Regions from separate parts of the Psychrosphaera haliotis genome, predicted to be linked through region 1. Evidence: predicted binding sites of a transcription regulator. Region 1 holds the regulator's gene; the other holds the start of a gene.
What was found. Region 1 encodes sigma-54, which starts transcription at its own class of promoters, with help from an activator protein. Its sites were predicted from a motif close to GTTGGCACGNNNNTNGNNT; they were not measured.
Positions count from the first base shown of each region.

Region 2: ABD009_RS03565 (flagellar hook-length control protein FliK) is a predicted target of sigma-54. The motif match lies at 1,921-1,939, and genes of this name have one in related genera.

Region 1 is NZ_BAAAFQ010000004.1:687,812-691,018, forward strand. Features, by position in the region: gene lptB (LPS export ABC transporter ATP-binding protein) at 1-420, shown strand, start outside; gene ABD009_RS05680 (RNA polymerase factor sigma-54) at 473-1,966, shown strand; gene hpf (ribosome hibernation promoting factor) at 2,001-2,288, shown strand; gene ABD009_RS05690 (PTS sugar transporter subunit IIA) at 2,379-2,828, shown strand; gene rapZ (RNase adapter RapZ) at 2,831-3,207, shown strand, end outside.
Region 2 is NZ_BAAAFQ010000004.1:195,961-199,167, reverse strand. Features, by position in the region: gene fliH (flagellar assembly protein FliH) at 1-47, shown strand, start outside; gene fliI (flagellar protein export ATPase FliI) at 47-1,372, shown strand; gene fliJ (flagellar export protein FliJ) at 1,386-1,853, shown strand; gene ABD009_RS03565 (flagellar hook-length control protein FliK) at 2,004-3,207, shown strand, end outside.

The DNA.
Region 1 (3,207 bases):
CTAGAAATGCGCAAAGACATTGATGCTAACCAGCAAGCAGACTTGTTAGATGATCTTATTGCGGAGTTTCATATCGATCATATACGGGACAGCCTTGGTATGGCCTTATCTGGCGGTGAACGTCGCAGGGTAGAGATTGCACGTGCTTTAGCGGCAGATCCAAAAATTATTCTTTTAGACGAACCTTTTGCAGGTGTTGATCCTATCTCGGTGATAGATATCAAAAAAATAATCCAACAATTAACTGCAAAGGGAATAGGTGTTCTTATTACTGACCATAATGTCCGTGAAACACTTGATGTCTGTGAAAAAGCCTATATCGTAAGTCATGGGGAGCTAATTGCCGAAGGAACTCCTTCACAGGTACTAGAAAGTGACATTGTGAAGAAAGTTTATCTTGGTGACCAGTTCAAACTTTGATATTTTGTTAGTACAAATAAGTTTATTTTAGTCAGTACTTTACTGGGATCAAATGAGACCAACACTACAACTTAAAATGGGTCAGCAGTTAACTATGACCCCTCAATTACAACAAGCAATTCGTTTGTTGCAATTGTCGTCGTTAGAACTGCAACAAGAAATCCAAGAAGCCTTGGACAGCAACCCCTTGTTAGAAAATGACGAGGAGCATGGTTCTGTTGAGCATATTGAACTCCCTAAAGACAATCACGACCGCCATGAAAATGAAGCCGCATCTAATTCAAATGACGATGAAATTGAATGGACCAAAGATGAACGTGATACCAACGAAAACATTCAAGAACAAACAATAGGTGACGAGCTCCCTACTGACTCTAGTTGGGACGATTACATGAGTGCGGCTCCTGCTAGCTCAGGCCCAGCCTACGAAGGCGAAGACACCGTTTACCAGGGTGAAACAACGCTGGATATTCAAGACCATCTAAAGTGGCAACTTAATCTTTCTCCTTTTTCAGAACATGACTTAGCCATTGCTACCGCGATTATTGACGCCATCGATGATAAAGGCTTTTTGACCGTATCAACAGAAGACATCGTAGAGTCTGTAGATATTGAAGATGTTGAAATTGAAGAAGTAGAGGCCGTATTAAAGCGTATCCAACACTTTGATCCTATTGGTGTTGCTACCCGAGGCTTGCAAGAATGCCTACTTGTTCAGTTGCAACAATATAGTATTGATACGCCTTTTAGACAGGAAGCTATTGATTTAATTGCCGAGAATATCGACCTACTGGCTAATCGCGATTACCGTACCATTCTCCGTAAAACAAAATTAAAAGAAAATGACTTAAAAGAAGCCTTAGAGCTCATTCAGTCTCTGAACCCAAACCCTGCTAGCTTAGTTATTAAAGATGAAATTGACTATGTAATTCCAGATGTTAGCGTAATTAAGAAAAAAGGTCGTTGGTTAGTAGAGCTAAATCCCAATTCTATGCCTAAAATTAAAGTGAACGAACAGTACGCTTCACTGTCTAAAACTTCAACTAATAGCTCTGATGCTCAATTTGTTCGTTCACACTTACAAGAAGCAAAATGGTTTATTAAAAGTTTAGAAAGCAGAAACGACACTTTATTGAAGGTATCAAATTGTATAGTACAGCAGCAACAAGCCTTTTTTGAATATGGTCCAGAAGCTATGAAGCCAATGGTTCTAAACGATGTAGCAGAAATGGTTGATATGCATGAGTCCACAATATCACGTGTGACAACACAAAAATTCATGCACACTCCCAGAGGAATCTTTGAATTAAAGTACTTCTTCTCTAGCCACGTTAGCACCGAAAATGGTGGTGAATGTTCATCAACCGCAATTAGAGCTTTAATTAGAAAGTTAGTTGCCGCTGAAAACCAAGTAAAACCGTTAAGTGACAGTAAGATTGCCGATATTCTGGCCGAACAGGGCATCCAAGTAGCCAGAAGAACTATCGCAAAATACCGGGAGTCGTTAAACATTCCCCCTTCAAACCAGAGAAAACGATTGGTGTAATACACCCATTTTATCAATTAAGAAGGAAGTGCATATGCAAATTAATTTAACTTGTCGTCATGTCGATGCAACAGAGTCTTTAAAAGAGTATGTTGATACGAAATTTGCAAAGTTACAGCGTCATTTTGACCACATTAACAACGTCCATGTGATTTTAGACGTTGAAAAGCTAAGCCAAAAAGCAGAAGCGACCATGCATGTTAACGGTGGAGAGCTCTTTGCTACATCGGAGCATACAGATATGTATGCTGCTATTGACTCATTAATTGATAAACTTGATCGTCAAGTTATTAAGCATAAAGAAAAGTTAATTCGACACTAACTTCTCTCATTAAAATTAAAGTGCCAAGGACGGTACTTTTAATCCATCTTTTGAGATAAGATCAAAAGAAAATAGCAGTAAAATAAAACCATGAATGTAAAGTTACTTCTGCAACCTGACTGCACAAAAGTGCTGGCAGACTGCCAAAGCAAGAAAAAGATCCTAGAGCATATTGCCGAGATTGCTAGTACTAAGTTACCTGATCTAACTTGCACAGATATATTGGCGAGTCTAATGAATCGCGAAAAACTAGGAAGTACAGGAATAGGAAATGGTGTAGCCATTCCTCATGGAAAAATCACCCCAAAAGGTGAACCAGTCGCGGTATTATTGGTTAGTCACCCTGGAATAAATTACGACGCGATTGATAATCGCCCAGTAGACGTATTTTTTGCACTATTAGTGCCTGAAGATCAATGTGATGTGCATCTTCAAACGCTTGCGTCTATTGCAGAAATCTTTGATAACAAAGATATGCTGAAACGAATTAGAAGTGCCGAAACAGATAACGACTTATACAACGTAATTGAAGCTGCTTAATCATGCATATATTTATAGTTAGTGGCCGTTCAGGCTCAGGGAAGACGGTAGTACTTAGAGTACTTGAAGACTTAGGTTACTACTGCGTTGACAATCTGCCAGTAGACTTACTGCCTGCTCTATCGCATTCGTTATCACAAAATTACCCACAAGTTGCTGTAAGCATTGATGTTCGAAACTTACCAAGCTCTGAACAAGAGTTAATGGATAATTTGGACTTCTTACCTAAAGGTGTAAAAACCACGGTTCTTTATATCGATGCCAAAGATGAAGTACTTATTCGTCGTTATAGCGAAACTCGACGACTACACCCTCTTACCAAAGGCGACGCTTCATTACCTGATGCCATCGCCCAAGAAAGTAAATTATTAGATGGCTT
Region 2 (3,207 bases), 490 kb from region 1:
CAAGCGACGTCATTGGAAACACTACCTCAAATGACGAGCCATCATAATGTCGTCTTTAACAGAATCAATTTTAAAAGCCCAACGGCTGGTAAAAGACGCAACGCCAGAAGTGTCCGGAAGACTTACAAAAGTTAATGGCCTTACTTTAGAGGCGGTAGGCGTTTCTGTACCTTTAGGTGGTCACTGTCGAATTCAAACCTTGAACGGTGAAGTAGACGCTGAAGTTGTTGGTTTTGAAAACGATAAAATATTTTTAATGCCCACGGATCAAGTTGACGGTATTGTGCCTCGAGGTCGTGTTACTACGTCTAGTCGTGGTCAGAAATTACCACTTTCTCTAGAGCTTCTAGGACGAGTTATTGACCCTTCGGGAACACCGCTAGATGGTTTAGGTCCGATAGAGGCCGATCCAGGTGCAACTCACAAAACTAAACCAATAAACCCACTATCAAGACGACCAATAAAATCCTCTATAGACGTTGGTGTTAAAGCAATTAACGGTATCTTGACCGTTGGACAAGGGCAGCGAATGGGCCTGTTTGCCGGCTCAGGTGTTGGTAAGTCAGTTTTACTTGGCATGATGACCAAAGGTACTACCGCAGATGTAGTAGTGGTTGGTCTAATAGGCGAACGTGGCCGAGAAGTAAAAGAATTTATCGATGAAATACTTGGTGAAGAAGGGCGTCAAAGAGCGGTAGTGGTTGCTGCACCTGCTGATATGGCGCCTATTAGAAGATTAAAAGGTTGCGAAACGGCAACACAGGTCGCGGAGTATTTTCGTGACCAAGGTTTAAATGTACTGTTGTTAATAGACTCCATCACCCGTTATGCTCAAGCTCAACGAGAAATCGCGTTAGCAATTGGAGAGCCACCGGCGACTAAAGGTTACCCTGCATCAGTATTTGCAAAGCTTCCAGCATTGGTAGAGCGTGCCGGTAACGGTGGAGAAGGACAAGGTTCAATAACGGCTTTCTATACGGTTTTATCAGAAGGTGACGACCTACAAGATCCAATTGCAGATGCATCTCGTGCAATACTTGATGGTCACATTGTACTATCACGAGACCTAGCTGACGCTGGGCACTATCCTGCTATTGATGTAACTAAATCCATCAGTCGAGTTATGCCTCAAGTAACGTCTCAGCAACATATGCAAATGGCGCTTAAGTTTAAAAAGTATCTTTCAGCTTACGAACAAAACAAAGACTTAATATCGATTGGTGCTTATGCGTCAGGTAGCAATCCGGTAGTAGATAAAGCGATTCAACTTAAGCCGGTAATAGACGCTTACCTACAACAAACTATGTCAGAAATTTACCCTTACGATCAGTCGTTAATGCAGTTACAAGCGTTAACAAATGAAATGCCATAAAAGGTAAGTACTGATGAAAGAAGACAACCAATTACACATACTAAAAAAAATAGAGACTGACAAAGAGCAGCAAGCTATTACGGCTATGCAATCGGCGCAGTCTTATTTGCAAGCCAATCAGGCTAAGTTAAAAGAAGTACAATCCTACAAACTCGATTACTTAAAAAAAATGCAAAGTCGTGGGGTAAACGGTATTGGCGGTGCAAGTTACCAGCATTATCAACGTTTTATTGTGCAGCTCGACCAAGGCATTGCAGCTCAAATGAACGTCGTTGATATCGCCAAGCAAGTACTTGAGCAACGAAAACAAGAGTGGTTTGTACAAAAAAACAAAGTAAAAGCCGTAGATACTTTACTTACTCAAAAAGCTAAGGCTAGGCAACAACGAATAGACAAGTATGAACAAAATCAGTCAGATGAGTTCGCGTCTCAGCAATATATTCGTCGTCAGATGGCAAATAAAATGGCTATTAATAGCTAAACTTACACGCCATTAAAACTTAAATTCGAAAAACTTCTAACTTTTAACTTTTAACTTAAAAATTCAAGTTGGAACGATCCTTGAATATTACCCTTATATCGAGCGGCAATAAACATCATTTTTGATGCCGAAATTGGGTTAGGAGTAATCATGCTACAACAACACAGAATCTTACCAGAGCCTTTACCTACAAAGTCTGTAGAGAAAGAGGTTAGTGTTAGGAAAAGCCAGTATGAGTCGGAAAACAGTAATTACCGACGTGACTTTGATACCACATTGGCGGCAAACAATAGGCGGCAAGAACAGCGTCGAAATGACGATGTTGCGTCGCAGCAAAGAGCAGATTACGACCGCCAATTAGAGCAAAAACAATTACAACGAACTCAGAACGAGCGCCAAACACCAGCAAGGCAGTCTCAATCCGCCGATGGTAATCGCACACAACTTGACGACACTCGACAGGCAACAACTCAAGACAGACCTGCTAAAGAGCACGTTAATAATGCAGATAGAAAGGAACTCGAATCTTCTGTTAAGTCGTTAAAAGAAAATGAATTATCCGAACCAGTTTTGAAAGAGTTGACGGATAAATACTCTGGTGCCGAATTACTTCAAAAGGTAAGAGAGCTTTTAGCTAGCTTAAGTGATTCGAGTAGTGACGCTGATTCATCAGACGTTATTGAGGCTGTAGATGAGTTTGCATCGTTGTTGACCAGCTCTCTTAAGAGTGCTGATGCTAATGAATTGAATTCGCTGTTATCTAATATTAAAAATGAATTTCCAGAGAGTGTTATCGATGACTTTAAAGTTAAGTTGTCATCGCTGTTAGAACAATTATCTAACTTAGAAATCGGTGTTGAAAACACCATGAACGAAAACAGCGCTGCAAGCACTGACGGTTCCGAGTTACTAGAAGATTTAGGAGACTTATTAAAGTCGTTGCTGTTGCCAGATAGCTCAGTTGGTAATGAGAACAAAAATAACCTGAACAGTTCAGATACAGACTCGTCGCAGGGCACTAAAGATCTAGATACCAAAAAATTAGACTGGCTTAACGGATTGCTGAATCAAAATAGTAACAATCAAGCAACTGATAGTGATATCAAAAACGCACAACACACTCAAGGTGAGACCGAAGTAGACTTAACGTCCTCTATTGTGAGTTCGCCAGAATCAAACAAGGTTGCATCGGAAGCTTCAAGCAATGCCCAATCTCTGGCCGTCGACTTTAAAAACAGCGACTCAAATAAAGACACAAGTTCTTACTTGCAAATGGAACTGTCTAGGCTGGCACAAACTCAAGCAGAGCTTAACTCTAAAAGTGCAGTAGGTACTAATAGTGCTAGTGCAGAGG